DNA from 3 places in the Bacillus sp. SD127 genome. Region 2 is predicted to be linked to each of the others. Evidence: riboswitches for the same ligand, from Rfam matches in the RefSeq annotation. Region 2 holds a riboswitch; each other region holds the start of a gene.
What was found. A riboswitch is a leader RNA that binds a small molecule or an ion and turns the genes downstream of it on or off. The one in region 2 is predicted to bind S-adenosylmethionine.
Positions count from the first base shown of each region.

Region 1: another riboswitch for S-adenosylmethionine. It lies ahead of metK (methionine adenosyltransferase); the one in region 2 lies ahead of metI (cystathionine gamma-synthase/O-acetylhomoserine thiolyase).
Region 3: another riboswitch for S-adenosylmethionine. It lies ahead of metE (5-methyltetrahydropteroyltriglutamate--homocysteine S-methyltransferase); the one in region 2 lies ahead of metI (cystathionine gamma-synthase/O-acetylhomoserine thiolyase).

Region 1 is NZ_CP191226.1:1,136,718-1,139,998, reverse strand. It holds gene asnB (asparagine synthase (glutamine-hydrolyzing)) at 1-449, opposite strand, end outside; gene metK (methionine adenosyltransferase) at 599-1,801, opposite strand; SAM riboswitch class I at 1,970-2,109, opposite strand; gene pckA (phosphoenolpyruvate carboxykinase (ATP)) at 2,307-3,281, shown strand, end outside.
Region 2 is NZ_CP191226.1:3,018,179-3,021,459, reverse strand. It holds gene ACQVGS_RS15775 (YjcG family protein) at 1-224, opposite strand, end outside; gene ACQVGS_RS15770 (esterase family protein) at 253-975, opposite strand; SAM riboswitch class I at 1,142-1,262, shown strand; gene metI (cystathionine gamma-synthase/O-acetylhomoserine thiolyase) at 1,331-2,452, shown strand; gene metC (cystathionine beta-lyase) at 2,445-3,281, shown strand, end outside.
Region 3 is NZ_CP191226.1:2,892,540-2,895,820, reverse strand. It holds gene metE (5-methyltetrahydropteroyltriglutamate--homocysteine S-methyltransferase) at 1-1,909, opposite strand, end outside; SAM riboswitch class I at 2,038-2,193, opposite strand; gene isp (serine protease Isp) at 2,325-3,281, opposite strand, start outside.

The sequences.
Region 1 (3,281 bases), 1.9 Mb from region 2:
TACAACGGCTTAATGCCGAATGGATCTCTTGCTCCATAAAGAACATGATCGTTTTTATTCCAAATCAGAAAGGCAAACATGCCGCGCAGCTTGGAAGCCGCTTCTTCTTTATAGTGACGGTAAGTCGCAAGAAGAACCTCTGTGTCAGAATCTGTGTTGAAAGTATATCCCTTTGCTTCAAGCTCTTCTCTCAGTTCGATATAGTTATAGATTTCCCCGTTAAAAATAATCCAATATTTTTCATCTTCATATGATAAAGGCTGTCCGCCATTTTCCACATCAATAATACTGAGCCGTCTGAATCCGAATCCAACGTGCTCATCATGGTAATATCCATCACTGTCAGGACCGCGGTGAACGATCATTTGGTTCATTTGTTTGATTAGTTCTTCTTGATCAGCGGTTTGAGTTAACGGATGCTTGTTAAAAACCCCGACAAATCCACACATAGTATTGCCTCCATATTTAAAATTGTCATCATTGAACCCCTATTTATAGACGCTGTGAACAGTGTTTGGTTTCACAGTTATGTAAAAAAATAAACATGGATACATCGATAAAAAAGGGAAAGCCGCTTAACCAGTAAGCGGCTATAAAATTATTCTCCTAACGCTTCTTTACGCAGCTGTTCCGCTTTGTCTGTACGCTCCCACGGAAGGTCAACATCGTGGCGTCCAAAGTGGCCGTACGCAGCAGTCTGTTTGTAGATCGGACGGCGTAAATCAAGCATTTTGATAATGCCGGCAGGTCGTAAATCAAAGTTATTGCGCACAACTTCAATCAGTTTTTCCTCCGAAGCTTTTCCGGAACCGAATGTGTTGATTGAGATAGACACAGGCTGTGCAACACCGATCGCGTAAGCAAGCTGCACTTCACAAGAATCTGCAAGCTCAGCCGCAACGATGTTTTTCGCAACGTATCTTGCAGCATAAGCAGCTGAACGGTCTACTTTCGTCGCATCTTTACCAGAGAACGCGCCGCCGCCGTGACGTGCGTAGCCGCCGTACGTATCAACGATGATTTTACGTCCTGTAAGCCCCGCATCCCCTTGAGGTCCTCCGATGACGAAACGGCCTGTAGGGTTAATGAAGTATTTTGTTTCTTCATCAATTAATTCTTCAGGAACAACCGGATTGATGACATGTTCTTTAATGTTGCGCTGAATTTGCTCAAGCGTAATTTCAGGGTGGTGCTGAGTTGAAATAACAATCGCGTCAATGCGGACAGGTTTGTTATTTTCATCATACTCAACCGTTACCTGTGTTTTGCCGTCAGGGCGAAGGTAAGGAAGAACATCTTCTTTACGCACTTCACTCAAGCGACGGGCTAATTTATGAGCAAGTGAAATCGGAAGAGGCATGAGCTCTTTCGTTTCGTTGCACGCATAACCGAACATTAAACCTTGGTCACCCGCTCCGATTGCTTCAATTTCTTCGTCGCTCATTGTGCCTTCACGGGCTTCAAGCGCTTGGTCTACACCCATCGCAATATCAGCAGACTGCTCGTCAATTGATGTTAAAACTGCACAAGTTTCCGCATCAAATCCGTATTTTGCACGTGTGTATCCGATTTCTTTAATCGTTTCACGAACCGTTTTTGGAATGTCAACATACGTAGAAGTTGTGATTTCTCCGCTGACAAGAACCAAACCAGTTGTCACAGACGTTTCACAAGCAACACGCGCGTTAGGGTCTTTCTTTAAAATTTCATCTAAAATGCTGTCAGAAATCTGGTCACAGATTTTATCCGGATGCCCCTCCGTAACAGATTCTGATGTAAATAAACGACGATTTTTACTCATGATTTGCTTCCTCCTGCACAAGGCCTCCCGAAAGACCTTATATATATGATACGGAACTCGCTCCCTCTTATACAATGTTACGTTTATATTAGAGATGTTAATTGGCATATTTATGAAATAAAAAAACCTTTTCCGTTCGAGGAAAGGGTTTGGTCTTTGTGCCTTTCACTCTTATCGCTCAAGGAATCATTCAACCTTGCATCAGGTTAGCACCTTGGTTGTCTCACACAATTTGAACATAATGAATAATAGAGAAACCGGTTGCTGGGCTTCATAGGGCCTGTCCCTCCGCCAGCTCGGGATAAGAGTATCCGCTCAATGAAATATCTTATCGTAAAAGGGTTTGCAATGTCAATATGAATCAGGAGAAATAGACGCCTTTATTGCGGAAAACAATGGAAATGCACACACAAAAAACGATAAATAGTATAGACTATTTGAAAATATATGTTATACTAATTCACAATTAGCAAAACACAAATAAAATGATAAAGGAAGGTTTCTTATGAACTCAGTTGATTTAACCGCTGATTTGCAAGCCTTATTAACAAGTCCTAATGTGCAGCATAATTTATCTGCAGCTCAGCTTACAGAAAAAGTACTTTCCCGCAACGAAGGCATTTTGACATCGACGGGTGCCGTCCGGGCGACCACAGGCGCTTACACGGGACGTTCGCCGAAGGATAAATTTATTGTAGAAGAAGCAAGCACAAAGAGTAAGATTGATTGGGGTCCGGTGAATCAGCCTATTTCCGAGGAAGCATTTGACCGGCTATACACAAAAGTTGTCAGCTATCTGAAACAACGTGATGAGCTGTTTGTTTTCGAAGGATTTGCCGGTGCTGATGAAAAATACAGACTGCCGATCACGGTCGTTAATGAATTTGCATGGCACAATTTATTTGCCAGACAGCTGTTTATCCGTCCTGAAGACAATGATAAAAAAACAGTCGAACAGCCGTTTACCATTCTTTCCGCTCCGCATTTCAAAGCGGACCCAAAAACAGACGGCACACATTCAGAAACCTTTATTATTGTTTCTTTCGAAAAGCGCACGATTTTAATCGGCGGAACGGAGTATGCCGGAGAAATGAAAAAATCGATTTTCTCCATCATGAATTTCCTGCTGCCTGAGCGAGATATTTTATCCATGCATTGCTCCGCCAATGTCGGTGAAAAAGGCGATGTCGCGCTTTTCTTCGGCCTGTCGGGAACAGGAAAGACCACCCTTTCGGCGGATGCTGACCGGAAACTGATCGGTGATGATGAACACGGCTGGTCGGATACTGGTGTCTTCAATATCGAAGGCGGATGCTATGCCAAGTGCATTCATTTAAGCGAAGAAAAGGAACCGCAGATTTTTAAAGCGATTCGGTTTGGATCCGTTCTCGAAAATGTTGTTGTAGATGAAGATACGCGTGAAGCCAATTACGATGATTCCTTCTATACAGAAAACACACGTGCCGCTTACCCGATTCAT
Region 2 (3,281 bases):
AAAGAACTGTATTTGGTCATTTTGAGAACAATCGGATGAGATTCTTTAGCGATCTCTCTCAATTGTGATACCAATTCACCGGCTTCCTCTTCTGTAAATTCAAATGAAGATCTCAGCGTCAAATGAGGCGGGATCAGTGAATAGCTCGGATCATAGCGCTTTCTGTAAGAGTTCGCGAGATCTTGCAGTTTTTTTGATGGAAATAAAACAATTCCGTATTTCATAGTATGTCCCTCCTGAAAATAAAGTATGTTAGAGCATTTTTTTCAGAGCCGGCGTAATGAGCGGCTGCCAGTATGTCCACTTGTGGTCTCCGTCAAATGGCTCAAAATAATAATCGGAAAGCTTTTCCTCCAAAAGCTTTTTCAGCTCCTGATTCGGTTCTGTGAAGTCCAAAATATTGCCGTCTGTCGTATGGACGTCTGTTTCTTTTGTTCCGATTTGGTGATAAAGAGAGAGGTGTTTGATGTCGTCTGACTGTTTCACGGCTTCTAATACATGTTGATCTACATAGGGAGACTGCATGATGATGTTACCAAACATATTCGGATAATCAAGCGCTGTCATAAGAGAAACGGTCGCTCCGAGAGAATCACCGATCAGTGTCCGCCCGTAGCCGACTTGGTACGTCGGAAATTCATGATCTGCAAAAGGAACTAGCTCGTGGGCAATGAATCGTTTATATGCCGAAAACTTAGAACCTTCCGGATGATAGGTTTTTCTGCGTTCTTTTACATCCTTGTAAGGAACACCGATAATAATGCATCGGTCTATTTCTCTTTTGGACAGCAATTCCTCCACTTGTCTGCCGATTCTCCCCAGCCTGAAATAATCGTGGCCGTCCTGCGCGATAATAAGATGATATTTATAAAGAGGGGAGTAGTTTGACGGCAGATAAACGAGTACTGTCATTTCCTCGTTAAGCTCTTTTGAAAAGAGCTTCTTTTCTTGAACTGTGCCGTTTTTCGGTGCCATAATACATTCCTCCAGGGCATCACTAGACTTTCTTGCGTTTGAAATTATTGTACCATGAATTATTAGAAATTTCTCTCTTTAAATAGTTCGGTGCCCGAAGAAAAAAGTATTGAAATAAACTGCAAATTGCGCTAATATAAAACAATCAGAAAATTGAAATCGATATTTCTTATCGTGAGAGGTGGAGGGACTGGCCCTTAGAAACCTCAGCAACCGGCTTGTTTTGCATACGTGCAAAGCGCCAAGGTGCTAAATCCAGCAAGCGTACTATGCTTGGAAGATAAGAAGAAGCGTTAAACCCCTTCTTCTTATGAAGAAGGGGTTTTTTATTATGAAAAGGGAAGGTGTCAGCTATATGTCACAGCACGTTGAAACGAAATTAGCCCAAATCGGAAACCGAAGCGACGAAGTAACGGGAACAGTGAGTCCTCCTATTTATTTATCAACAGCATACCGCCACAGAGGGATCGGCGAATCGACCGGATTTGATTATGTTCGGACAAAAAACCCGACACGCCAGCTTGTTGAGGACGCGATTGCCAGTTTAGAAAACGGAGCGAGAGGGCTTGCCTTCAGTTCGGGAATGGCAGCAATTCAAACGATTATGGCGCTGTTTAAAAGCGGGGATGAACTGATCGTTTCATCGGACTTGTATGGCGGCACGTACCGTCTGTTTGAAAATGAATGGAAAAAATACGGCTTGACCTTTTATTATGATGATTTCAGCGATGAGGACTGTTTACGCTCCAAGATTACACCAAATACAAAAGCAGTGTTTGTGGAAACACCGACAAATCCGCTGATGCAGGAGGCGGACATTGAAAAGATCGCTCGGATTTCAAAAGAGCACGATCTTCTGGTGATTGTTGACAACACATTTTATACACCGGTTTTGCAGCGTCCGCTTGAGCTTGGAGCCGACATTGTCATTCACAGCGCAACCAAATATTTAGGCGGGCATAACGATCTGCTTGCGGGGCTTGTTGTTGTCAAGGATGAACAGCTTGGAGAAGAAATGTTTCAGCATCAAAACGCCATCGGCGCCGTCTTGCCTCCGTTTGACTCATGGCTTTTGATGAGAGGAATGAAGACGCTCAGTCTCAGAATGCGCCAGCATCAGGCGAACGCTCAGGAGTTAGCGGCCTTTTTAGAGAAGCAAGAAGAAATCAAGGATGTGCTTTACCCGGGAAAAGGAGGCATGTTGTCCTTCCGTCTGCAAAAAGAAGAATGGGTGAATCCATTTTTAAAAGCACTGAAAACGATTTGCTTTGCAGAAAGCCTCGGCGGGGTGGAGAGCTTTATTACATACCCTGCCACACAGACGCACATGGATATTCCTGAAGAAATCCGTATCGCAAACGGTGTCTGCAATCGTCTGCTGCGTTTTTCAGTCGGAATTGAACATGCGGAAGATTTAAAAGAGGACCTAAAACAGGCGTTATGTCAGGTCAAAGAGGGAGCTGTTTCATTTGAGTAATCACAATTGGACGCTGGAAACCCAGCTCGTGCACAATCCATTTAAAACAGACGGTGCAACCGGGGCGGTCAGTGTACCGATCCAGCACGCATCGACCTTCCATCAATCTTCATTTGAAGAATTTGGCGCATATGATTACAGCCGCTCAGGCACGCCGACAAGAACAGCTCTCGAAGAAACAATTGCCGCACTGGAAGGCGGAACGAGAGGGTTTGCTTTCAGTTCAGGCATGGCTGCGATCTCAACAGCATTTTTACTTCTCTCACAGGGCGATCACGTTCTTGTGACAGAAGATGTATACGGCGGAACCTTCCGCATGGTGACAGAGGTTTTGACCCGTTTTGGCATTGAGCACACGTTTGTTGATATGACGGATATCAACGAAGTGGCACGGAATATCCAGCCAAACACAAAGGTCATTTATATGGAGACACCGTCAAATCCGACACTTGGAATTACTGATATTAAAGCGGTTGTCCAGCTTGCAAAAGAAAACGGCTGTCTGACCTTTCTGGATAATACATTCATGACACCGGCACTGCAGCGTCCGCTTGATCTCGGCGTGGATATTGTGCTTCACAGCGCAACAAAATTCCTGAGCGGACACAGCGATGTGCTGTCAGGACTGGCTGCTGTCAAGGATGAAGAGCTTGGGAAGCAGCTGTATAAGCTGCAAAACTCGTTCGGCGCCGTCCTTGGCGTGCAAGATTGCTGGCTCGTGCTGCGCGGCTTAAAAACATTGCAGGTCCGTTTAGAAAAAGCGAGCCAAACAGCGCAGCGGCTTGCGGAATTTTTCCAGAAGCATCCGGCGGTGAAACGCGTGTATTAT
Region 3 (3,281 bases), 130 kb from region 2:
TCACGGAAGAGGTTGTTAATCTGAATGCTTCGGCAGCCCAAGTCAAATATTCATCCCAATCACGGGTTTTTAACGGAAGGCCTTCACGCAGGGCTGGCTCATCGACTTGAATGATTTGAATGCCCGCGTCTTCAAGCGCTTTTACTTCTTTGCGGAGGGCGAGTCCGATTTGGAATGCGATTTCTTTTCTCGAGATATCGTTCCGAGGGAAGGACCAATTTAAAATCGTAACAGGACCTGTCAGCATTCCTTTTACATGCTTGGATGTTAACGATTGAGCGTATACAGTATCTTTCACTGTCATCGGTTCAATAAACTCTACATCTCCATAAATGACCGGCGGGCGTACACAGCGTGAACCGTATGATTGAACCCAGGCGTACTTCGTAAAGGCGAAGCCGGCCAGCTTTTCACCAAAGTATTCAACCATGTCTGTCCGTTCGAATTCACCGTGAACAAGAACATCAAGATCCAATTCCTCCTGAATATCAATCCATCTTTTCGTCTCCGCGTTGATAAAGTTTTGGTATTGTTCATCAGACCACTCGTTTTTCCGCCATTTTTGGCGTGCGCTGCGTACTTCAGCAGACTGCGGGAAGCTTCCGATTGTTGTTGTCGGCAAAAGCGGGAGTCCGAGAGATTCATTTTGCAGGGTTAAGCGTTCTTCAAACGGAATGGGGCGCTTGAAGTCTTTATCGCTTAATTGTTCCAGCTCTTGCTTTTGTTCAGAATTGGCTCCTGTTGCAAATTGTTTGAGCGCTTTGATGTCCGCTTTCGCTTGCTGAATTCGCTCACTGATGGCGGCTTTGCCTGATACTAAGCCTTCTTTTAAAGCTGTTAGCTCTGCCAGTTTTTCTTTCGCGTAGGACAATCCGTTCAGCAGATCTTGTTCCAAATGCTCATCTGGGTGTTTCGCTACCGGAACATGAAGAAGGCTGCTGGAAGGCTGAATCCACAGTTCATCAACCTGTGCAATGCTGAGGATATGAAGCACGGCATCCAGGCGTTCTTCAAGATCCGCTTTCCAAATGTTGCGTCCGTCTATGACACCGGCTGCCAGCACTTTATCTTTCGGAAAGCCGTGTGTCTTAAGCTGTTCCAGGTTTCTGCCTTTATCATGAACGAAATCAAGCCCAATACCCTGTACAGGATAAGAAATAAGCTCCTCATAAGCATCAACAGAATCGAAATACGTTTGCAAAAGCACATTCAAGGAAGAAAGCTCATTTGTGATGCTCTCGAATAACTCTTTTACGCCGCGTACATCCTCAGCTGAAGCGGTGACAAGCGCAGGTTCATCAATTTGAACCCATTTTACGCCTTCTTCTTCAAGCTCTTTTAAAAGCTGTACATATAACGGCACGAGACGTTTTTGAATTGCTTTAGCTTCAGATGGCTCGTAGCCTTTTGCAAGCGTGACGAACGTATAAGGGCCGACGATAACAGGTTTTGTTTCAACGCCGTACTCCTGTTTGATTCGGCGGTAGTCTTCAAGCTGTTTGTTTCTTGTCAGGCGGAACTCTAGGCTCTCGTCATATTCCGGCACGATGTAATGGTAGTTTGTATTAAACCATTTTGTCATTTCACTTGATACGGCGTCTTTTATTCCGCGGGCGATGGCGAAGTATGTATCTGTACTGTCAGTCAGGTGTCTGAAGCGTTGCGGGATCCAGTTGAAACTGACCGCAGTGTCAAGAATATGATCATACTGTGTGAAATCAGAAACAGGCACAACATCAATCTGCTGGTCAATTTGCGTTTTCACTGCGGATAAGAATAATTCATCGATTTGCTTCAAAAACGTATCTTTATCGCTGTTTCCTTTCCAATACGCTTCAAGCGATTTTTTCCATTCTCTGTTCAGTCCGATTCTTGGAAATCCTAAATTCGATGTTTTGATTGTTGTCATTGTTTCTCCTCCTTTATATGTAAAACACTCTTGTTGACCCGCGGATACAGGCTGTTAAGAGGTTTTCTCACAACTAAAAAGCCTCTTTCCCATGAGAGAAAGAGGCTTTTTTGCAAAACATACAGCCTCTCTCATCTCTCAGAAACAATCTGATGGAATTAGCACCGTGCCTTAAGAGATATAAATCTCGGCGCGAAAATCAGTGCGCCCCATTTCACAATGGAATTACGGTCGGTTGCTGTTGGGGTCAAAAGGCCAATCCCTCGCCCAACTCTCGATAAGAGAAAATGTTATTAATTTTTTGAAAAGTTGAATCATTTGTTGGTAATCTTAACAGCAATTCAAATTCATTGTCAACAAAGATTTTGAAATTTTTTTTACAATTTACGGTATATATTATATGAGAAAAATAATATTATAGGGTCAGTAAATGTGACTGCTCTGCTTTCTCTGACAGCTCATCAGGAGCGGTTAAATACAGGAATCCATTCCCGGCCAATGTTTTTGCGATATCGAGCGGAAGTGTCCTGCGGATCAGCTGCGCATAAAGCTCAGATTCAGAGAGCTCTCTTTGAAAAGATTCTTCTTCAAAGCTTTTAATTAAAGCAAGCGCTCCGCTGACATGAGGGGCAGCCATTGATGTGCCGGTAAGCTTCCCGTATTTCTTGTTGGGAAGAGTGGATAAAATGTTTTCACCAGGTGCAACAAGATCAATCTCTTTGTTTGTGTTTGAAAATTCTGACGATTCACGCGCTACTGAAACAGATCCAACCGCAATTACATCATTATACGCAGCAGGATAGGAAAGCTCCTCTGTGCGTTCGTCGCCGTCACCCTCATTTCCCGCGGCACAAACGACTAGCACTCCGTTTTTGACGGTGTTTTTGACCGCTTCCTCCAGTTCAGGCACATCGCTCGGTCCGCCAAGGGACATTGAGATGATATCAGCCTTTTGCTCAACAGCATAGTTAATGCCGTTAATAATCCATTCGTACTTTCCGCTGCCGTTTTCACCGCCAAGCACCTTTACAATTAAAAGGCTTGCCTCAGGCGCAACCCCGGCGATGCCGCCGTTTGAATCGTTAGCCGCAATCGTTCCGGCAACGTGTGTGCCGTGTCCGTTGTAGTCGGAAATGGCATCTTCCTTGCCGCCGTCATCATCTGTGAAATTCTTTCCGCCGATGATTTGGTTTTTCAAATCGGGATGGCTCGTATCGCAGCCGGTGTCCAATACAGCAATTTTTACGTCTTTGCCTTTAACCCCTTTTGACCACACTTCTGGCGCCTTAATCACTTTAATACCCTCAGGAAGCTCGTTCACATCCATGATCTGCTCATTCGTCACATACGGGATCAAGCGGATTTCACCATT